2 regions of the Lysinibacillus sp. NPDC047702 genome follow, and region 1 is predicted to be linked to the other one. Evidence: a T-box and tRNA genes for the amino acid it is inferred to sense, from the RefSeq annotation. Region 1 holds a T-box; the other holds one or more tRNA genes.
The links. The T-box of region 1 lies ahead of alaS (alanine--tRNA ligase). A T-box ahead of a tRNA ligase gene usually reads a tRNA of that ligase, here a tRNA-Ala.
Positions count from the first base shown of each region.

Region 2: it encodes a tRNA-Ala, which carries the amino acid that the T-box ahead of alaS (alanine--tRNA ligase) is inferred to sense. The anticodon was not compared.

Region 1 covers NZ_JBNNMG010000022.1:51,550-63,156, forward strand. Annotated here, with positions in the region: gene ACQKIM_RS12640 (acyl-CoA dehydrogenase family protein) at 1-898, opposite strand, end outside; gene ACQKIM_RS12645 (LLM class flavin-dependent oxidoreductase) at 898-2,241, opposite strand; gene ACQKIM_RS12650 (MetQ/NlpA family ABC transporter substrate-binding protein) at 2,256-3,092, opposite strand; gene ACQKIM_RS12655 (methionine ABC transporter permease) at 3,107-3,709, opposite strand; gene ACQKIM_RS12660 (methionine ABC transporter ATP-binding protein) at 3,702-4,781, opposite strand; gene ACQKIM_RS12665 (MetQ/NlpA family ABC transporter substrate-binding protein) at 4,822-5,631, opposite strand; gene ACQKIM_RS12670 (DUF1292 domain-containing protein) at 5,963-6,490, opposite strand; gene ACQKIM_RS12675 (DUF1292 domain-containing protein) at 6,793-7,101, opposite strand; gene ruvX (Holliday junction resolvase RuvX) at 7,121-7,537, opposite strand; gene ACQKIM_RS12685 (IreB family regulatory phosphoprotein) at 7,540-7,806, opposite strand; gene alaS (alanine--tRNA ligase) at 7,894-10,554, opposite strand; T-box leader at 10,633-10,846, opposite strand; gene ACQKIM_RS12695 (magnesium transporter CorA family protein) at 10,916-11,607, opposite strand, start outside.
Region 2 covers NZ_JBNNMG010000086.1:30-11,636, reverse strand. Annotated here, with positions in the region: gene ACQKIM_RS25470 (ATP-binding protein) at 1-896, shown strand, start outside; gene ACQKIM_RS25465 (sensor histidine kinase) at 893-1,102, shown strand; gene ACQKIM_RS25460 (S-layer homology domain-containing protein) at 1,183-5,862, opposite strand; gene ACQKIM_RS25455 (response regulator) at 6,393-7,547, opposite strand; gene ACQKIM_RS25450 (winged helix-turn-helix transcriptional regulator) at 8,228-8,602, opposite strand; gene ACQKIM_RS25445 (nitroreductase family protein) at 8,731-9,357, shown strand; tRNA gene ACQKIM_RS25440 (tRNA-Glu) at 9,775-9,846, opposite strand; tRNA gene ACQKIM_RS25435 (tRNA-Asn) at 9,848-9,924, opposite strand; tRNA gene ACQKIM_RS25430 (tRNA-Ile) at 9,932-10,005, opposite strand; tRNA gene ACQKIM_RS25425 (tRNA-Gly) at 10,010-10,083, opposite strand; tRNA gene ACQKIM_RS25420 (tRNA-Phe) at 10,090-10,165, opposite strand; tRNA gene ACQKIM_RS25415 (tRNA-Ser) at 10,170-10,262, opposite strand; tRNA gene ACQKIM_RS25410 (tRNA-Ala) at 10,276-10,351, opposite strand; tRNA gene ACQKIM_RS25405 (tRNA-Pro) at 10,366-10,442, opposite strand; tRNA gene ACQKIM_RS25400 (tRNA-Arg) at 10,454-10,530, opposite strand; tRNA gene ACQKIM_RS25395 (tRNA-Lys) at 10,551-10,623, opposite strand; tRNA gene ACQKIM_RS25390 (tRNA-Gln) at 10,639-10,713, opposite strand; tRNA gene ACQKIM_RS25385 (tRNA-His) at 10,723-10,798, opposite strand; tRNA gene ACQKIM_RS25380 (tRNA-Trp) at 10,844-10,917, opposite strand; tRNA gene ACQKIM_RS25375 (tRNA-Tyr) at 10,922-11,005, opposite strand; tRNA gene ACQKIM_RS25370 (tRNA-Thr) at 11,013-11,088, opposite strand; tRNA gene ACQKIM_RS25365 (tRNA-Asp) at 11,096-11,171, opposite strand; tRNA gene ACQKIM_RS25360 (tRNA-Met) at 11,177-11,251, opposite strand; tRNA gene ACQKIM_RS25355 (tRNA-Val) at 11,281-11,356, opposite strand; rRNA gene rrf (5S ribosomal RNA) at 11,369-11,484, opposite strand; partial or broken rRNA gene ACQKIM_RS25345 (23S ribosomal RNA) at 11,551-11,607, opposite strand, start outside.

The DNA.
Region 1 (11,607 bases):
TTCGTGCAGTTTGATAAAGTACTTCTATTTCACCGATTTTTTGTTGAACATGGCTGGCATGAGCGATTGTATTTTCTAAGCTATGTGAATACGTATTTTTAGCAAAATCAATGGCATAATCTCTTGCTGCACCTGCTACTCCTAAGTAAACGGCTGGAATTTCTAACGAATAGACACGACCATCCGCTAAGAAACGATTGACTTCATTTAGGCGATGTCTGTATAGCAATGCTTCTTCTGGTACAAACGTATCATGAAAAATAATATCATGGCTGCCTGTCGCCCTCATGCCCATCGCATCCCATGTCTCAACAATTTCCACCTGTTCATTTTTAGTAATTAGAAACTCTGCTGTTAGATTTTCTTCTTCAAGATAAGCAATAATGGTGAATTGTTTTAAAATTGGTGCTAAGGAAGCAAATGCCTTTTCACCTGTAATACGATATCCCCCTGGCACCTTTTTAGCAATCGTACCAGGTAAACTTCCTCGAGAAATATTCCCTTTTCCACGTTCACTATTAATAATATTCAGTAGAGAGCCTTCTTCAACGGCTTTTCGGCTTAATTCTGCAAATATAGGCTCTGGCCATGTTTTCGCCTCACGAACATTCAAAAACGTTAATAAATGCCAGCCAACAGACAATGCAGTAGAAGCATCACCTCTAGCTAATTGCTCCTGTACTAATAACATTTCGTAGAGAGAAATTTCTTCTCCACCATATTTTTTTGGCACTGTTAATCGAAAATAACCTGCATCCTCTAAAATCTGAAAGTGCTCAAAAGGAAATTCACCACTCTCATCATATTGATTAGCTGTCTTCTCAATTTGTTTTGCTAAATTCTGAGCATACTGAACGAGTTTTTGCTCCCGTTCATTACGAATAAAAACATCAATCATCACTGTGTCACCTTACTTTTAGCAAATCGATTCAGCGGCTTTTTCAATCCTAAATGCTCTCTTAACGTTGTGCCTGTATAATCTTTACGATAAATGCCTCGCTCTTGTAGAATTGGTATAACTTTGTCAACAAAATCCTCTAAATCGCGTGGTAATAATGGAAATTGCAGCATAAAGCCATCTGCTGCTCGCTCTGAAATCCAACGCTCCATCTCATCTGCAATTTGAGTTGGTGTTCCGACAAAAGCATCACGCTTTGCAGGTCCAAATAGGCGCGCATATAAATCGCCAACCTTTAAATTTTCCTTTTTAATAATCTCTAAGTGCTCATAAAAGTGACTTTGTATACTATTGACTTCTGGAAATTCCACTTCGATAGCCGGTGTATCGAGTGAGTACTTTGAAAAGTCAACATTCCCCATGTACCCAGAAACAAATTTTAAGCTTTCATATGGATCAATCAACGACTGTAATTCATTAAATTTACGGATCGCCTCCTCCTCTGTATCACCTACGATTGGAGAAATTCCCTGTAAAACGAGAAGCTCTTCCTCTGTACGTCCAAATGGAGCAAGCTGTGCCTTTAATTGACGATAGTGTTCTTTCGATTTTTCAATTTCATCCCAATGGACAAATACAACCTCTGCCGTACGTGCTGCTAATTGTTGTCCCGGTTTAGATGCACCAGCCTCTACAATAACAGGCTGCCCCTGTACAGAACGTGCAATATTTAATGGACCTTTGACAGTTAAATAGTTGCCCTTAAACGAGGTTTCGTGCACTTTATGACGATCATAAAAGATATTATTGTCTCGATCATAGAGAAAAGCATCGTCCTCCCATGAATCCCATAATGATTGAACAACATCGATAAATTCCTCTGCACGTTCATAGCGATGATCATGCTCCCAATGCTTGTCACGACTGAAATTTAAGGCCGTTTCACCTGTAGCATCTGCTGTTGTCACTAAATTCCAAGCAACTCTCCCATCACTTATATGATCGATGGACATCAACTGTCTTGCTAGCACATATGGCTCACTGTATGTAGTTGAAGCTGTTGCACCAAGTCCAATTTTAGTGGTCGCTGTTGCTAAAGCCGTAATTTGAATTAATGGATCGAAGCGATTTAAAATATGCGGATGGGATTCATGATTAATAGCTAAACTGTCTGCCACAAATGCTATATCAAACTTTCCTTTTTCCGCAATCTGGGCTGCTTTTTGTAATGCTTTAATATCGATGCTTGCATTTGCTTGTGCAGACGGGTGCTTCCATGCAGCAACGTGCATACCTGCTCCAATTAAATATAGTGCTAGCTTTAATTCTCTTTTCTTAGTCATTATTAACATCCTTTCTAATATGAATAGAAATCCTTCCATGTTGCTAATTCATCCAGTGACATTTTCACCGGAATATAGTTTCCATTTGATATTTCTTTAATAAACTTAGCCGTTTCATCACGCTGATAAATTTCCACTATTTTTTTCAATGTTTCATTATTTTTGTCTTCTGCCTTTGCCACAATAACATTAATAAATGGCTTAGCTGTTTCACTCTCATGAATGATCGCATCTTTCAATAAAAGACCAGCTTCTACAGCCACACCATTATTTATAATGGCAAAATCAGCATCCTCCATTACCCTTGGCGTTGTAGCACCGTCAACAGGCAAAATTGTTAAATTTTTTGGATTATCTTTAATTCGATCTTCTCCGCCATTACCATCAAAATTGTCCGTTACTGTTAGTAATCCATTCTCCTGAAGTAGCAGTAAAGCTCTGCCCCAGTTGGAAGGATCATTCGGTACAGCGATCTTTGCACCTTCTTTTAATTCATCTAACGATTTATATTTGTTTGAATATAAGCCAATAGGTGCCATTATTGTTGTGCCAATTGCCTGTAAATCTGAGTTGTTGTTCGTATTAAATAAATTTAAATAGGCAACATGTTGAAAAGCATTAATATCTACTTCTCCCTCTGCCAGTGCTTGATTTGGATCATATTGCGCAGAGAATGTTACTAAATCGAGGTTAATATCTTCCTTGCTAGCCTGTTCCTTAATATACTCCCAGGTTTTCAATTCTGAGCTACGAATACCGACCTTCACAGTATCGTTTTCATCTGCTTCTGCACATGCCACTAGTAAAAATAGTAATGTAAAAAGTCCTAATAAATAGTTAAGTTTTTTCATGTTGACATTCTCCCTTAAGAAACTCTGCGTATTTTTCGTTCAAGACTGTTGCCGATGCTTTGAATAATCTGTACAAGTACTACTAAAATAACCACTGTTACCAAAATCGTCGCATTATCAAAGCGTTGATAGCCGTAAGTAATGGCAACATCACCTAGGCCTCCGCCTCCAACAGCTCCTGCCATGGCCGTCGCACCAATAAGCCCTATTGTTGCAGTCGTGACACTTAGAATTAAAGATGGAAAAGCTTCAGGCAATAGAAACTTTCGTATAATTTGAAATGGGGAGGCTCCCATTGCTTTTGCTGCTTCAATAATGCCCTCATCCACCTCTAATAATGAATTTTCTATTAATCTTGATATATATGGTCCAATATGCAAGACTAGCGGCACAATGGCAGCTGTCGTTCCAATTGCAGTTCCAACGAGTAATCGTGTAAATGGAATAATTGCAACAAGTAAAATAATGAACGGAATTGAGCGCAGTGTATTGACAATCGGATTGACAATCGAGAAGATTAATTTATTTTCAAGAATATGTCCCTTTCTCGTTACAACTAAGACCACTCCTAAAACGAAGCCTAAAATGGCACCAAAAAATAACGAAATGCTAACCATGTACAGCGTATCTAGAACCGCATCGATAATGATTTGAGTGCTCACTTTCACGTGCAACAACCTCCTCTATTTGAATATTTTTAGCCTGAATAAATAGAAATGCTTTTTGTATTTCCTTATCAGAACCAACGAGCTCTACGATTAAATGGCCGAATGGAATCCCTTGTAGCTCTGTGATATTGCCAAATAAAACATTGACATCAACAGCAAATTTCTTCGCTACCTGTGAGACAATTGGCTGACCAACATCTACTCCGATAAATTTTAAATTGTAAATTTTCTTAGAAGCATCTATACCTTTTAATTGCTCATAAACAGAAGACGGGATTTCATCACGAACAACCGATTGGACAAAGTTTTTGGTTGTCTCCTCTTTTGGTGTAGAAAAAATTTCAAGTACATTACCTGTCTCAATAATTCTTCCATTTTCCATGACAGCCACACGATTACAAATATCCCGAATAACCTCCATTTCATGAGTAATCATCAAAATCGTAATACCATATTCTATATTGACCTTCTTTAGTAACGCTAAAATCGATTTGGTCGTTTGTGGGTCGAGAGCAGAAGTTGCCTCATCACATAATAGGATAGTCGGTTTGGTAACGAGTGCCCTAGCGATGCCGACTCTTTGTTTTTGCCCGCCTGATAGCTCGTCAATATAGCGATCAGTTTTGTCCGTTAAGCCAACAAATGCTAATACCTCTTTCACTTGACCTTCCAAGTTCGATTTTTTTACACCACTTATGATTAAAGGCATTGCCACATTTTCAAATACAGTTTTAGAATGGAGGAGATTAAAATGTTGAAAAATCATGCCGATATTTTTCTTCTCATCTCGAAGCTGCCTTTTAGTAAGCGTAGTTAACTCTTTTCCATTTACAAGCACCCGCCCAGACGTTGGCTCCTCCAGTAAATTTACTGTTCGAATTAAAGTACTTTTACCAGCACCGCTAAAGCCGATAACACCAAAAATATCCCCCTTCTGAATCGTTAAATTGATATGATTTAGGGCCGTCACTGTTGATGTTCCTATCTGAAATTCTTTTGTTGTTTCAATAAATTCAATCATGCACGTTTACCTCCTTAGCATGTATGTTGTTTACAAAGCTTTAAAATGCGGGAACAACAGCACCTTTATACTGATCTTCAAAGAAAGAACGTGCCTTTTCACTTGTTAGCCACTTAACGACTGTCTGTATAGCTGGATCATCCTTTTTCTCCTTTGTCGAAGCTATAATATTGACATAAGGTGATTCAGAACCCTCTATAATCAGTGCATCCTTCATAGGGTTATAGCCCCCCTCTAAGGCATAATTCGTATTAATAGCAGATGCGTCTACATCATCTAATGAACGAACAAGTAATGGAGAATCCACACCGATAAATTGAATTTTTTTCTCATTTTTCGTAATATCTTCGACTGTATAATCACCTTTCTTCGCTTTATCTAATTCAATCAATCCATTATTTTGAAATAGTAGTAACGCACGAGAGAAATTAACAACATCATTTGGTACAGCTACCTTTGCATTTTGTGGCAAATCATTAATATCTTTTAGTTTTTTGGAATACACACCAAATGGCTCAATATGAATTCCTTTTACACTGACTAAATCCAAATGACTTTCTTTATTCGTCTGTTCTAAAAACGGAACATGTTGAAAATAATTAAAATCCAACTCACCATCTGCCGTTTGTTGGTTTGTTTGAACAGCATCTTTTATAATGGAAATATCTAGTTTCACTCCATCCTTTTCAATATCTTTTGCTAAATACTCCAATACTTCCGCATGAGGTACATTGGCAGCTCCTACCTTTAACGTTACAACCTCCTCTTTATCTTCCTCTCCTTTGCTTGTGCAGCCAGCCAACAAGCCTATTACCATTGCTCCTATTAACAATTTCCAACCTTTTCTCATACTATTACCTCCTTAATTAATCAACTTACTTGGTTTAATGTAAGACAAATCTTATCTATTTACTTCGAATTGGTCAATGCCTTATTTATTCTGTTTATTCAAAAATTCAGAAATTTAAATCTTAAAAAGCATAATTTCTCTCTTAAAATCACTTTATTCAATCGAAAGTGCAAAAATTTTATTTGCAGATAGAATACTTTTAGAGCATTGATAGAAAATTTCTATTAAATCAATTTTGCCTCGGCATAATTGATTCCAGAATCGGCTTTGTTCTGCTGAAAGTAGTTAAAAAATAAAAAAACTCTGAGTGGCTCACAACCACCCAGAGATTTTACAATTCGTTCAATACATCTTCAACAAATGCCCATTCTTCATCACTTTCAATTGGTAATAATTCTTCTATAGAACCGTCTTTGTCCGATAGGTATTGAGCCGCAAAAATATCTCGTTCCTCAATAGGTTCGTCTGTTGCAGGTACATATAAAACATAGGATTTTCCAAATTGTTCGGATGAAAATTTATGAATGACCTCACAGACTTGATCCGTTCCATCCTCATCTGTAACTGTGATTAACTGTGGCTCCTCTTCAAATTCATCAAGAAGCGTTAGCACAACCTCATTAATCATTTCCCATTCTTCTTCAGTTACAACAGGCATTAAATTGGTCATTTCTCCGTTATTATCATCGTACTCAAATGTCATAGCAGAAATATCTCCTGGAATTTCATTACCTGCTTCGTCAATTAATGAAAAGAGTACATATGATTTTTCCTCTGCATCAAAGGTAAAGACAACCCTGCATTTTTGTTCCTTGCCATTCTCACCTATAATCATAAATTCTTGCATTTCTTCATTCATTCAAATTCCTCCTTCATGGTCATTATGTTTAAAGTTAAAGGTACATTTGAGGATTAGGGTCATTGTTTTGTGTGGTGCAGTTAGTCTTAAATTGAGCGGGATTGGCGTCTTTTGATCACTTTCAGATCACTATTGAGCGGCTTCTCACTTTATTTGCTGACTTTCAAATTCGAATTGAGCGGCTCCCTACAATTTTCGATGACTGTCACTCCATAATTAAGCAAACTTCTATATGTCCCGCCAATAAAAAAGGAACAAGGGCTGCAAGTTGCGATCCTTGTTCCAAGCTTTAAGAAAGAAGATTAGTCTTCGTATTCATCCTCTAAAGCGTTTAATACATTCTCTACCATATCCCACTCTGCTTCTGTTTCGATTGGTGTTAACTCGCCATCTTCACCATTTTCAGAAGGAACGAATGAAGAAACGAATATTTCTACAGAACCGTCCTCATCTTCTTCTGCTCCTACCATTGAGTAAAATACGTAGGATTTGCCAAATTCAGGCGATTCATGAATGTGAATCACTTCACAAAGCTGTTCATTTCCGTTCTCATCAATCACTGTAATGTGTTGTACGTGTAATTCTTCTTCATGGTTGTGCTCGTGTGCCATGTGCTTGTCACCTCATCAATTAATTTTTGCTATCCAAATAGCCTTGTAAGATCATCACAGCAGCCATTTTATCAATGACCTGCTTCCGTTTTTTGCGACTTACATCTGCATCAATTAGCATACGCTCAGCAGCCATTGTCGTTAAACGTTCATCCCAAAGCTTTGCTGGCAGTGAAAAGGTCTCCTCTAAAAGCTTTTTATAGTTTTCAGATGCCTCTCCACGTGGTCCCACCGTATTATTCATGTTTTTCGGAAAACCTACAACAAATTCCGTTATAGCATATTCCTTTACTAGCTCGGCTATTCGTTCAATACCAAATTCACCGTTTGCTTCATCAATTTTTACGGTTTCAATACCTTGAGCCGTCCACCCTAACGCATCGCTTATTGCAACGCCCACGGTTTTTGACCCAACGTCTAATCCCATAATTCTCATTTCTAGTCCTCGTTATTCTTTTTAATATAAAATTTAACAAGCTCTTCTAGAATTTCATCACGCTCAAGCTTGCGAATTAAATTACGAGCATCCTGATGGCGAGGAATATACGCCGGATCACCAGAAAGTAAATAACCGACAATCTGATTGATAGGATTATATCCCTTTTCCTCTAATGAAGAATGAACTTTCAACATTACCTGCTTGACTTCCTGTTCCATTGATTCTTCTGGAAAATTAAATTTCATTGTTTGATCAAATGAACTCATGACCAGCACCTCGCTTTCAGAAATAAGGAGATGTGCAAAAAAGCTCATCTCCAATTTCTCTTTATTATAACCGATTTGGCGTATTAATTAAATGGATTTAACATAATCATACACAGAAAGTAGTGCTTCTTCAAGTTTTGTTGTATCTTTTGCACCTGCCATCGCCATATCTGGACGACCGCCGCCTTTACCACCACATGCCTCGGCTACCATTTTTACGATATTTCCTGCATGATAACTGCCGCCCACTAAATCTTTTGTGACACCAGCACAAAGCATTACTTTCTCGCCATCAACAGCTCCTAAAACAACAACTGCTTTATTCATTTTCACTTTTAAATCATCCATCATTTGACGCAATTGATTATTGTCTTTCGCTTCTACTCTAGTAGATAAGACTGTTACATCTCCAATTGTTTGAGCTGCGTCTACAATTGCCCCTGCCTGTGCATTCGCAATTTTTTGTGATAATGCTTCATTATCACGTTGTAATTCTTTATAGTCTGCTTGAAGCGCTTGTACTTTTGTCACAATATCTTTCGGATTTGCTTTTAATAAGGCTGCAGCATCGTTTAATAAAGCTTCCTCTTCTTTAACTGCTTCATAAGCCACTTTTCCTGTGACAGCCTCAATACGGCGAGTACCTGCACCGATTCCACCCTCTGAAACAATTTTGAAGAAACCTATTTCAGAAGAACGTTTCACATGAATACCACCACAAAGCTCAATAGAATAATCACCAATTGAAACTACACGGACAATATCGCCATATTTCTCACCGAATAATGCCATAGCCCCCATTGCCTTCGCTTCATCGATGCCTTTTTCTTCAATCACGACCTCTATATCATCCCACACTTTTTCATTTACAATACGTTCAATTTGCTGTAATTCCTCTTTTGTCACTTGACCAAAGTGAGAGAAGTCAAAGCGTAAGCGATCAGGACCTACATATGAACCAGCTTGGTTAACATGATCGCCCAACACGTCTTTTAATGCACGTTGCATAATATGTGTAGCTGTATGATTTTTAATTATTAAATTACGATCATCACGATTAACAACTGCTTCCACAGTATCTTCTACATGCATTTCACCAGATTCAACTACCACTGTATGGAGTGGCTGACCATTTGGTGCTTTTTGAACATCTTTAACAACAGCAGTAAAGCTATCATTTGAAATAATACCGTTATCCGCAATTTGTCCACCCATTTCAGCATAAAATGGTGTTTTTGCTAAAATAACTAACGCTTCTTGACCTTCAGAGGCAAACTTTGCTTCTTGTCCATTAACAATCATTGCTGCAATTTTTGTGTCTGCTGTTAATGTATCATGACCTACAAATTCGCTGGCAACTGTTAAATTTGCAAGAACCTCATTTTGTACTTGCATGGAATCTACATCTTGACGAGCTGCACGAGCACGCTCACGCTGCTCTTCCATTGACGCCTCGAAGCCTTCATGGTCTACCTTCATACCCACTTCTTCTGCATACTCTTCTGTTAATTCGATTGGGAAACCGTAAGTATCATATAAACGGAAAGCATCTGCACCTGGAATATAATCATGTCCTGCTACTTTTTGTGATTCAACGACTTCATTAAAGATAGCTAAACCACCGTCTAATGTTTCATGGAAGCGAATTTCTTCATTTTTAATTACACGTTGGATAAATTCACTTTTTTCCGTTACCTCTGGATAGAAATCCTCCATAATTTTGCCTACAGTTGGTACTAATTCAAACATAAATGGTTTTTCAATACCAATTTGTTTTGCATAACGAACAGCACGACGTAATAAACGACGTAATACATAACCACGCCCTTCATTTGAAGGAAGTGCGCCATCACCAATTGCAAACGCTACTGTACGAATATGGTCAGCAATTACTTTAAATGGTGTATTAATATCCTCTTCAGAACCGAAGATTTCATTTAAATCTACTTCACCAGGGCGCTTATACTTACGGTTAGCAAATTCCTCGATTTTTTCAATAATAGGCATGAATAAATCAGTATCAAAGTTAGTTGGAACATTTTGCACAACCGATACAATACGCTCAAGTCCCATACCTGTATCAATATTTTGCTTTGGCAGTGGCGTATACGTACCATCTGGATTATGGTTGAATTGTGAGAACACTAAGTTCCAAATTTCAAGGTATCGTTCGTTTTCTCCACCTGGATACATTTCTGGATCACTATCATTATAGCCATATTCTTCTCCACGGTCATAAAAAATTTCTGAGTTTGGACCAGAAGGACCTTCTCCAATATCCCAGAAGTTTCCCTCTAATCGGATTAAACGATCTTCAGGTATACCAATTTCGTTATGCCAAACATCATAGGCTTCTTGATCTTCTGGGTGTAATGTAATAGATAATAGTGCTGGATCAAAGCCCATCCATTTTTTATCCGTTAAGAACTCCCAAGCATAATGAATCGCTTCTTTTTTGAAGTAATCTCCAATAGAGAAGTTTCCAAGCATTTCAAAAAACGTATGGTGACGAGCTGTTTTACCAACGTTTTCAATATCATTAGTACGAATCGATTTTTGGGCATTTGTGATACGTGGATTATCTGGTATGACACGACCATCAAAATATGGTTTAAGAGTGGCAACACCGGAGTTAATCCAAAGTAATGATGGGTCATTAATTGGTACTAGCGGTGCTGATGGCTCATGATGATGACCTTTCTCTTTAAAGAATTCCAAATACATACGGCGAATATCTGCTGCTTTCATAGGATAAATTCCTCCTTATTAATTTTGTAAAGTTCACGATATGAATCCGCAAATAAGCATAAAAAAGCCCTCATCCCAATAAGGGACGAGGACTTGTTATAGTTGTCTCGCGGTACCACCCTAGTTGTAAGTAGAAAATACTTACCTCTTTAGCACTTGTAACGTAAGTGAACGGCAGAGATTAACTGCACTCTGGAGTAGCTTTCGGTATCTGCAATGTGAGGATTTTTTCAGCCAAGAAATCCCTTTCTTAACACCCACAAATACGTACTTGTTCCATCATCGTTTTTACTATTTTCTATCGAGCATTATAAAAAAAATATTTTGTTCTGTCAATTGGCACTAGTATGGCTAATCATCATTAAGCAATCATTTTTTTGAAGTATGCCCACATTCCCCAAGTAAATACGACTAAAAACACACTAATTGTAATCGTTGTAATTGGTGAATCCGGATATGGTAGTGGAACATTCATGCCAAAAAAGCTTGTAATGACAGATAGTGGCAACATAATTGTTGATATTACTGTAAGTAGATTAAGCTTCTCAATTGATTTTCCACTGATAATCGAAAAATAGGTATCTAAGGTACTGTTTACTAAATCTCTGTAAGTTTCCGTCGATTCAACAATTCGTTCAAGGTGGTCATTTAAATCTTTATAGAATGGAATATTTTCCTCACGAATTTCAAATTTCCACTGACCATTACTATTTGAAAAAATTCTTTTTTGTGGCATTATTGCCTGTCGAATGAATATAATAGTTCTCTTGAGAGCAAGAAATTCCTCTGTAACTATTTTCGGCTGATAATCATATATTTCCTCTTCAAGCTCATCTATGCGTGCTCTTATTCGTTCTAAAACTGGGAAATATTCATCAGTAATGCCATCGATAATTGTATGCAAAAGAAAATCGGTGCCTCTATCTAAATACTTCGTACTGTTTAAGCAAATATTTTCGATGTGACCTAGCCATTTAAGCTTTTGTTTATGAACCGTTACAACATAATTAGGACCCATAAAAATATTTAATTCAACTGTAGTTATTTCATTGC
Region 2 (11,607 bases), on a different contig from region 1:
CAATAGCGAAGTCGCAGAATGTGGAAGACAGTGAATTAAATGTTGAGAAGGACACTGCATTCATCAAATATTCATTTTTAAATGATTTTTCGAGAGAACACAATATTGCTGCTACTACAGAAACGAACTCTTTAATAACTAGCCATGCAAGAATTCTCATTGTTGACGATGACGCTGTAAACTTACAAGTACTTGTCAATGCATTTTCAACGGATTCCTTTGAAATTGAAACAGCTTTAAGTGGGGTAGAGGCTCTCGATATGCTTCAAAACAATAGCTATGATTTAGTTATTTCTGATATTATGATGCCGCATATGTCTGGCTATGATTTGGCCAAGCACATTCGCGAAAAACTTTCTATCTCAGAGTTACCAATATTGTTCTTAACAGCTCGACAGCAAAGTGAAGATATTCAACTTGCCTTTTTAAGTGGCGCCAATGATTATGTTAAAAAACCAATGGAATATATGGAGCTTAAATCACGTGTTCAAGCTCTTATTCAAGTGAAGCAATCTAGCGAAGAGCGTCTGCGCATTGAAGCTGCATGGCTTCAGGCACAAATTCAGCCACACTTTTTCTTCAATACTTTGAACTCTATTATTTCTTTACATGGTGTAGATGAGGAGAAAATGGAAGAATTACTACTTGCCTTTAGTGATTATCTACAAACGAGCTTCGATTTCCAAAATGTCGATTTAGTCGTGCCAATCGACTATGAATTAAAGCTCGTTCGTGCCTATCTTGCCATAGAACAAATACGCTTTGGCGATAAAGTTCAAGTAATATGGGACATCCCTGAGAATATAGAACTGTCCGTCCCTCCACTGTCCATACAGACACTTGTCGAAAACGCCATCCAGCATGGCATTTTACCCGACGCGGAGGAGGAACCGTGACAATTCACATTGTAGAGACTGAGCAACACTTTAACATAACCATTTCCGATAATGGCGTTGGCTTTGATAACAATGGTCCTAAAGAGAAAAGAAGCGTGGGCCTCGTCAATACCCAACAGCGCCTAAAACAATTATTTGGCGTAGAATTAACCATAGAAAGCGTGGTTGGACAAGGCACAACAATCTCCTTACAAATTCCTAAATAAAGAGAGGGCGATGTCGAGTCTATCCGTCTCTATTGAAAAAGCAGGCTAAGGTTTCCCCTAGCCTGCTTTTGCTATATGTCTTATTTTGAAAGTTGCTCGTCCCCATCTTCATCAATAAAATAAGTATGAGATTTCGCTGCTTCCTCAATTTCTTTGAATGCCCAGTGTGTTGCTTTTACATCTGGGAAGCTTGGTGCTGTTACGCCTTGTAGCGGACCGCGCTCAAACATGCGGTTCATCATGATCACCGCTTGAGCACGTGTTAAATATTCTTCTGGCGCAAAGCTACCATCCTGACGACCGTTGATGATGCCTGCCACACGGTTCGCTTCGATTATCCATTGTGCCCAATGACCTTTTGTATCGTTGAATGTAATCGCTACATTCTCTTCGATAGGCAGTTGCTTAAAGTTCGCCACTACCGTTGCCATTTGTGCACGTGTAATGTTTTCACTGGCACGGAAGTTACCATTAATATCGCCATTCATAATGCTACGCTCTTTGACAAAGGCAATAGCTCCCGCTGCGTAATGATCACTTGGAATATCCTTAAATGGTGCAGTGTTTACTGGTCCATCTGTATAGCCTAAGATACGCGCAATCATTGTTGCCACTTGAGCACGTGTTACGTTTTTCTCTGGACCGAATGTGCCATCTGGGAAGCCCTTAATGTACGCTTCATGCTCTTTTACTTCAAGAGATGGTTTTGTTTCTTCGACCTTATTCACCTGAATAATTGTGAATGTGCTGAACTTCTCTACTGTAAAGCGTAAGCCTAGCTCACCCTTCGCCATTGTTACTACCTCAGGGATAACGACTTTCTTCTCCCCATCGGAGTGTTCAATAAATACCGCTAATTGCTTCAGGAATGCCTCACGCTCTGCTGCACCCGTTGGGATTTTCACGCCTTTTAATGGCAATGTTACCTGCGCAGGACGACTTGGCATATTTGTTTCGATTGTCATTGGACGTGCTACCACATGCACATCATTGCTTTGCAGTGTTGCTCGCACAACGCGCTCTGCACGTGCACGCTCTTCAATCGCTTGACGCTCGCTTTCCTTTTTCACGGGTACTAGACGGAAGTAGAAGTTATCGTCAATGCCCTGCATTGAACTTACTGGAATTGCAATATGTCCGTTTTCTGATGAAATTTCTAACGCTATTCCGTTATCGCGTAATAATTTCAAGGATTCTTTTGGAATTTCAACTTTCGCTTCCTTCACTTCATCATTCACATCTGGTAATACGATACGCGCAATATCGTTACCGATTGCTTTTGCCTTTGCCACAGCTTCTTTTGCATTGGCTTCTGTCAGAGCAACAAAGTCTGTGATATCGCCATTGGCATGCTTAGTACGCTCAATCTCTACAGTAGTTTTTTCCAGTGGTTTTTCGCCATCGATTTCAAGCTCCACTTGGATTTTTGTTTTTGTGTCACCCGGTGTCGGTGTTATTGGTGTTGTCGTACCACCGTTACCTGAATTCCCACCACCTGGATAAGATGTATCAGCTTGACGATAGATTTTCACGGTATAGTGTTTCTCGTTACCATTTGCATCTTTTACTGTAATGACAAGTATGTTTTCGCCTACACGCAATGGAATTTGTCCAATACTGCCTGGCTGCCCATTAACTGTTGTTGTGACTGTAGCACCTGCCTCTACTGGAATCGCTGTAAAGTCAATGACTGATGTTGGATAGCCAACTGTCATTGTGTAATCTGTTACCCCTGTTTGGAAGTTTGGACTTAACGTACCTGTAGATGGAGTTAATGTACCTAGCCCTTTGCCTAATTTCACAAGTGCATTTTGTGCCACCGTTAATGCTGCTAATGCTTTGTCTACTTCTCCCTGTGTTGCATTTGGATTCGTCAGCACTTCATTCGCTTTCTTTAAAGCCTCTTGATACTGTGCCCAGCTTGTTGGCGTATACTCACCTGCAACTAAGTTTTTAGCGTCATCCACCTTTTGCTGTAGTGGTACTTTGTTTACTATTGGTGTTGTTGCCACTGTAAATGTATGTTTTTTCGTTACCGTTTGTTGACCATTTGTTGCTGTTGCAATAATTGTATATGTGCCATCTGGTAAACCTGTTGGTGGTGTATATGTCCATTCACCTGTTAGTGGATCGACTGTTGCCGCCACATCTACCAGCAGAGACTCATCCTTGTCATTTTTCAAGACAATCGTCACAGTAGATGGTGTTGTGGTTACATCCACCTTCCCACCAATTGTTGGCTGCGGATTAGCTGTTACTGCGTCTGGCTTCGTAATTTGGAACGCTGCGCTGTATGGGTCCTCTGCCACCATTTCAAAATTCTCTACAGGCGCACCTGTCGCTCCCTTACCTTTTAAATTACCTGCACCATTATAAATAACCTTCACTTCTTTATTCGTTACGTCTGTGCCATTCGGTAATGTAAAGATCACCTTTTTACTATCAGTTGGATCAACTTCAAATGTCGGTGTTACTGGCGTTCCATCCACCATGACAGTAAAGCCTGTTAAATCTGTTAGCTCTACTTCTTGATTGAATGTCAGTGTCACTTTATTACCTTCAGATACTGTTTGTGTCAGTGCCACACTTGTTGGTTTTGGTGCTTTTAAGGCATTTTGTGCATCTTCTAATGCCTGTAATGCCGAATTTACCTCTTGTTGTGTAGCAGTAGGATTCGTTAACACTGCTTTTGCCTCAGTTAATTTCTCCTGTAATTTTGCCCAGCTTTCTGATGTGTAATGTGTTGGTGTTAAGCCTTCTATTTCTGTTACTTTATTATGAAGGGCTGTTTTATCAACAATTGTTAATGGCTTTGTTTTTGTAACTGTCTTATCGTTTTTTGTAGCTTTCACTTCAATTGTATAGTCACCTATTGCTAAATCTAATGAAGGTGTATATGTCCAATTGCCGTTCCCATCAACACTAGCCATACCACCTGCATTTGGTACTATATTTCCTAGTTTATCTTTTATCACAACTTCAACATTTGAACCAGCTTCAACTTCACCTTTTATGTCCGGTTTTGGCTTTGCTACAATCGTAGTACTTGGCTCGTTGATTTTTAAAGAAGTTGCAAATGAATTTACTGCCTCTATTTCAAAATTCCCAACTGGCAGATTATTTGTGCTACCTTTTAAGTTACCAGAGTCTTTTTCATATTTCACCTTAATAACTGATTCATTTGTAACATTTTCATTTGTTGGTAATGTTAAAATTATCTTATTACCATCTATTGTGTGAGTAACACTTTGTATAGGAATCTCTTTTCCATCTTTCGTAATTGTAAAGCCATTTAAATCTGTTAAAGTCACACTTTGATCAAAAATTAAGGTCACTTTATTTTCATCAGTGATTGTTTGTGTTAGGGTTGCTGTTTCTAGTTCAGGCTGTGTTGTCACAAGAGTAAAATATTGACCATCTGTGAACGTTAACTTTGTTGTATAATACTCTTTTCCATTAATTGTTTTTAACGTTAATGGATATTCTTTTGCTGCACTAAAATCTGTATCACTATCCCCTACTAGCAATGCTCCTTTTTCTGGTAAGGCTGCTTTAGGAATGGCAAATTCTACTTGTCCAACATTTCCTCTATTTTGCACTTTCCAAATGCGTTCAGTATGTGCTCTATCACCAATTGGTTTAGTATAAGTAAATGGTTGATTATTATCTCCCCACATTAAATATTGCATATCAGTTGAAAAAGTTGCTACATTATTAGAGTTTTTATCACTAATTTCACTTAAACCAATAATCACTTGATGACCAGGGTTTGTGCTGTTACTTTGCTTCTGCAATAATCCACCATTATCATCACGCGCAATCCCTGCGATGCTATGATAATACGCTGCATTTGTAGTTGCGTTCCATAGTACGCTTGTATCAGAAGCTAAATAATCTGCCTTTTTACTATTCGTAGAAAGTCCCTCAACTCCAAGTGTATAGCCATATTTAATAGCAAGATATGAACTTATTTGTTTGCGTTCTGTATCATCCAGAGCACGGTCATACACAATAATATCGCCAATTGTTCCTATCCATTCTTCTGGTCGACCACTTCCAATAATACGTCCTACTCGTGCCTGTGTCTTAGCGGTATTCCAGCTCTGAGGTGCTTTACCTATTTGTGTCGTTTTGCTATATAACGCACCATTCGTACCATCGTATGTTGCCACCAGTTCATTTGGCACATTTTTTTGCCAGAAACCATCCTCACTTGAGAACGAGCCTCCATAAATAGACATCGCACCTTTTGTGGTTCCACTAAGCTGGAGCATGCCTATCATATTACCCCCAGAAGCAGTTCCCCATGAAATGATATAACGATTATCGGCTGTATTGTTCTCTGATGCTGCTACAGCTACAATTGTTCGTGATGAATTACCCGTAGGAAGTTTATTGACATCAAGATCAAAATACTTATTATTCAGCTCTAACATCGGATTAAAATTCACATTATACTGTGCATCATTACGGTACATTGGTTGCAGAGTAGTTGTACTCTGTGTAGCATGATTGCCAACATTACTTTGATCTTGCCATTCAGATACTGTTTTTCCACTTTCAACACTAATTCCCTTATCGGGGCGAAGCCATAAAACTGCACCATCTACACCAGCTGGGGATGATATTGGTGTATCATTTGTTGCTGCTTTTGCCTTTTGTGGAACACCAACAAAAGAGATACTACTTGCGACTAGTGCTGTGGCAAGAAATGCGTTGAGGGAGCGTTTCCACCATTTTTGTTGCTTTTTAGTTTGCATGTTTGTTCCTCCATTCTTTGAAAAAGTGCCATAAAATTCTTAGTAAAGAGCTACTCATCCTCCTTTTATGAACTAAATTAACTCCAAAAATCTGAGGTTTTTCAATATTTCCTCACACTTAACTATAGAACATCGACCTATACAAAATATTTACATCAGAAATTTGGCACAATGTGCTCTTTTGACATTGGTTATACAACTTCTACAACATAAAAAATAGGCAATGTCGTTATTGCACATCACCTTTTTTCTCACAAAATTTCTATTAACTTTACAAGTCTTCAGCTTTCATAGGACAGCTGATTGGATTTCTTTTTATGATTAAACAAATATATAATTAACTAATATCAAATATCTTTTTATTAAAAAAGGAAAAAATTCTTTTAAACAAAGTTGAACAGTTTTAAAGAGGAGTGAGTTATGAAGAGAAGAATCTATGCGCTAAGAGAGTTGTCATGAGAACCGCTTTTTAAGTTTTAGATCGATTAATTCCAAATCCTCTTCATTCTCATACTAAATAACATATTAATCTAAATTTTCACCTGCAAAATCGCGCTCATTTGTCTCCATTTTTGATACCATCTTTCAATTTCCTCACTTGGCTCCATTGCTACTTGCTTCTTTAGCATTTTCTTTAATAACCAGTATTGTTCCTCAACAGCAGCTGCATTGCTCAGTAAATCGTAGAGCTTCATCAAGGTAAAATACCTTTCTTCCTCATCAGGGAAAAATGACTGAACCTTTACTTGCACCTTTACAGCAGCAAAGTAGTTCTCATTTTTAATATAATATTTACTTAATTGTTGTGCATGGTATAACCATAAACGTCTTAGTCGTTCCCTTTCGCTTTTTGACCATAAATAATCACTATCACCCAAATAATTGCCTGAATAGGCTTGGAATACCTGCTCATGTGCCCTTATTGTAGTCAATTCAAGCGGAGGTAAAGACTTTAATTGTGTTAACCATTGTTCCACATCGATTTCCACATCTTTCAATAATAACTGATAGCCTGATTTCAATAATGGACTGGAAATTTCCACTCCGTCTAATCCATAATTCTCCAAAGTTTGACGGATGGTATAAATAACTGTGTAAAGCTGCTTAGAGGCCTTATCCATATCAATTTCTGGCCAAAGCAGCTTCAAAATGAGGTCTCGTTGAATGATTTCATTGCGATGGGTAAGCATATAAGTAAACAATTCCTTTGCTTTTGATGTGCGCCACTTCATTACTTGCGCATTTCCATCAGGCATTACTACCTTTATACTTCCTAACAGTTGAATCATTTTTTGCCTAGTTGTGTTTGGTTGTTTTTTTTCGATAATCTTTTGAAGTCGTTCCAATGTTTTATGTAAACGTGGCTTTTGCACAGGCTTTAATAGATAGTCTATGGCATGCAAATTGAAAGCTTCTATCGCATATTTGTCAAAGACTGAAGTAAAGACAATTTCTATGTTTGGTAATAGTTCCCGAACCCTTTTACCAAGTGTTAGGCCGTCCATATCAGGCATTACTATATCTAAAAATACAACATCTGGTTGCATTGTTTGTATTTGAGCAACCACTTCTAGAAAATTTGTATATTCTCCAACTATGTCGACTTCCGAGACATTACTTTTTTTAAGTAAGTTTTTTAGTCTTTTTAATGATTGATTTTCATCATCTACTATCACAATTTTCATAACATCCCCTCCTTAAAAGTTAGTCTAGAAAACAAGTAAAGGTTATCACATGGGTCTATACAACTTCTACACAACTCCACTTATCATTGGAAAATTTTGTATTTTAATTGGATATATTACATAGGTAATTCCATCCTAGCAAATACAAAAAAGATGACCAGCTCGGCTAAAATTAGCTTGCTGGTCATTAACCTTTATTGATGAGGTATTAGAATAAAAAAAGCTATTGGAAATTTACTTAATCCTTTGAAAGCTGAAAATGTTAACCTATTGATTTTATTTTCATTAATACGGCTAGTTCCTACACGCTCATCTGCAATAGATGTTGCTTGGAATAAAGTAGTCTCAAAATTATAGTTAAACAAAAGAAATTCCACGCACACTCATTCACTTCATTTCTAATTCGCAGAAATGTTAACTTCAAAATAATATAGAGCAGTTAGATACACAATGCTATTAGAATGACTACTAATACTGATAGTCACTTAACCGCTAAAAATGAAAGTGACCAATATAATTATAGTGTAATAATATTGGTCACTTTTCCCCTCTTTATATACAGTCACCTTTAACCTTATATGAAATAGTTTTATAGAGGCTGTCATGTAATTCCATAAAATATCAAGAGCTAATTTATCAAGCATATTGAAAAGGAACAACTTAGGAACAAGTGACAATTACTATATATTTTCGTTTTGAGAACTAAGGAACGTATCACAATAAATTTGTTGATCTTTCTCTATACCTTTTATACGTGCATACGTATTACCGAATTCACACATTGTGTTTAATACTGGTACAAATGATTTTCCTAGATCAGTTAAGCTGTATTCCACTTTTGGAGGTACTTCTTTAAATACTTCTCTTTGTACAAGTCCATCTCTTTCTAACTGTTTCAATTGATCTGTTAGGACTTTTTGTGTAATTCCAGGTATAAATTCGTAAAACTCTTTTGTCCTTACTGATTTTTGGCTCAAGAAAAAGAGTATCAGACATTTCCACTTTCCACCTGCAATGTTCATAAAAATGTTGATTCCAGTATTATAGTTAACCATGTGCTTGTGCTTTTCCTCCTAAATAGGCACTTAAAAGTGGCTATACCACATTTTTGTGCGTTATTTTCTTATTTATTATTGCTTACTATAATTAAAGGTGCAATAAATAAAATTTCGGAGTTGATAAAATGAGTGTAAAAAATATTTTAGAAAAAAGACGTTCAGTTAGACATTATGATCCAAGTTATAAAATTAGTTCAGAAATTCTAACCTCATTAATTGAAAGTGCAAGTAAGTCACCTAATGGAAATAATATTCAAGCTACTCGATACTTAATTATTGATGAACCAGATTTAAGAAATTTATTATTGCCTATAGCCTTTAATCAACAACAAGTGATAGAGGCTTCAACATTAATTGTTATGTTAGGTGATTATCAGGCATTTGATAAAGATAATATTATTAAGATACATGAAGAAGGCTTTCAGGCAGGTTATTTTGATGAATCACTAAGAGATTATCTAGCGAATGCTGCCATAAATTATTATGAAAATAAATCTAAAGAAGATCTAGAACTAGAATTAACTAGAGATGTAAGTCTTGCGTCAATGTCATTAATTTTGTTAGCAAATGAAGCTGGTTTTGAGACAATCACTATGTCAGGCTATGATTCTAAGAAATTAAAAGAAATCTTAAATATTTCCGAAAGGTATTTAGATGTTATGCTTATAGCTATTGGTAAAGGTACTAAAGCTGGTCATAAGACCGTAAGACATAATGTAAATAAAGTAATGTATAGAAACCAAATCATTTAGGTGCTCTCATAGTATCTGATTATGTTAATAGGTAGGCAAAGAAATAATGTATTGTTGATGTAAGCAAAAATGACCAGTTACTCATTTAAAGTGAGTACTGGTCATTTATTTATATGATTTAAATTGTAAGTCTTCACCTTGTGTTTCAAGGCTTAATTAACCCACACAAATGATTTCTTCTTTATAAAATTAAAATTATTTACCTCAGACTTTGAACTGTCTACAGATTCATTAATTGGCTCTATCTAGTGCAGGATCGCACTTTCTAATGCACTATGATTATTCCTCTCAAATGACCATGGTTTCATTTAGGATGGTATTATAATTTTTGGCTTATAATTTCACTATTTTATAAGGCAATTGATTGACATACATAAAGAAAAAAGCATGTAACACACAACTGTGCTACATGCTTGATGACCCGTACGGGATTCGAACCCGTGTTACCGCCGTGAAAGGGCGGTGTCTTAACCACTTGACCAACGGGCCGTGGCTCCGAAGGCAGGACTCGAACCTGCGACAACCTGATTAACAGTCAGGTGCTACTACCAACTGAGCTACTTCGGAATAATGATGGGCCTAAATGGACTCGAACCATCGACCTCACGCTTATCAGGCGTGCGCTCTAACCAGCTGAGCTATAGGCCCATTTTGGAGCGGGTGATGAGAATCGAACTCACGACATCAGCTTGGAAGGCTGAGGTTTTACCATTAAACTACACCCGCAAATAATGGTGGGTCAGGACGGAATCGAACCGCCGACACTTAGAGCTTCAATCTAATGCTCTACCAACTGAGCTACTGACCCGAAATGGAGGAGGTAGAGGGATTCGAACCCCCGCGCGGTGTTACCCGCCTGTCGGTTTTCAAGACCGATCCCTTCAGCCAGACTTGGGTATACCTCCAAAAATATTAAAATGGTGGAGCCTAGCGGGATCGAACCGCTGACCTCCTGCGTGCAAGGCAGGCGCTCTCCCAGCTGAGCTAAGGCCCCAAATAAAATAAAGATGGTCGGAATGACAGGATTCGAACCTACGACCCCTTGGTCCCAAACCAAGTGCTCTACCAAGCTGAGCTACATTCCGAAATCATAATATGGCGCGCCCGACAGGAGTCGAACCCATAACCTTCTGATCCGTAGTCAGACGCTCTATCCAATTGAGCTACGGGCGCATATGTATCTATAAAAATGATGAGCCATGAAGGACTCGAACCTTCGACCCTCTGATTAAAAGTCAGATGCTCTACCAACTGAGCTAATGGCTCAAATTAAGAAATGAATGGCTGGGGTACTAGGATTCGAACCTAGGCATGACGGAATCAAAATCCGTTGCCTTACCGCTTGGCTATACCCCAATTTTAAAATGGGGCGACTGATGGGAATCGAACCCACGAATGTCGGAACCACAATCCGATGCGTTAACCACTTCGCCACAATCGCCACTATATATGATAACAGCTGTATATGAACGAGTACCTCAATACCTGGCAGGGGCAGTAGGAATCGAACCCACACCAAAGGTTTTGGAGACCTCTATTCTACCGTTGAACTATGCCCCTAAAATGGTGGAGGGGGACGGATTCGAACCGCCGAACCCTAAGGAGCGGATTTACAGTCCGCCGCGTTTAGCCACTTCGCTACCCCTCCAAGGGAATGGTGCCGGCGATAGGAGTCGAACCCACGACCTACTGATTACAAGTCAGTTGCTCTACCAACTGAGCTACACCGGCAAAATAATGGCGGTCCCGACCGGGATCGAACCGGCGATCTCCTGCGTGACAGGCAGGCATGTTAACCGCTACACCACGGGACCTTTTTTGGTTGCGGGGGCCGGATTTGAACCAACGACCTTCGGGTTATGAGCCCGACGAGCTACCACTGCTCCACCCCGCGATAATGATATATACTATTTATAAATTTAATGGTGGAGGATGACGGGCTCGAACCGCCGACCCTCTGCTTGTAAGGCAGATGCTCTCCCAGCTGAGCTAATCCTCCACAAAAAAATAAGCGAAGCGACGTCCTACTCTCACAGGGGGAAGCCCCCAACTACCATTGGCGCTAAAGAGCTTAACTTCCGTGTTCGGTATGGGAACGGGTGTGACCTCTTTGCCATCATCACTTCACTTATTAAATTGAAAGAATTATTCTTTCAAAACTGGATAAACGGTGCATTGAATGTCTCAAACATTTTGGTTAAGTCCTCGATCGATTAGTATTCGTCAGCTCCATGTGTCACCACACTTCCA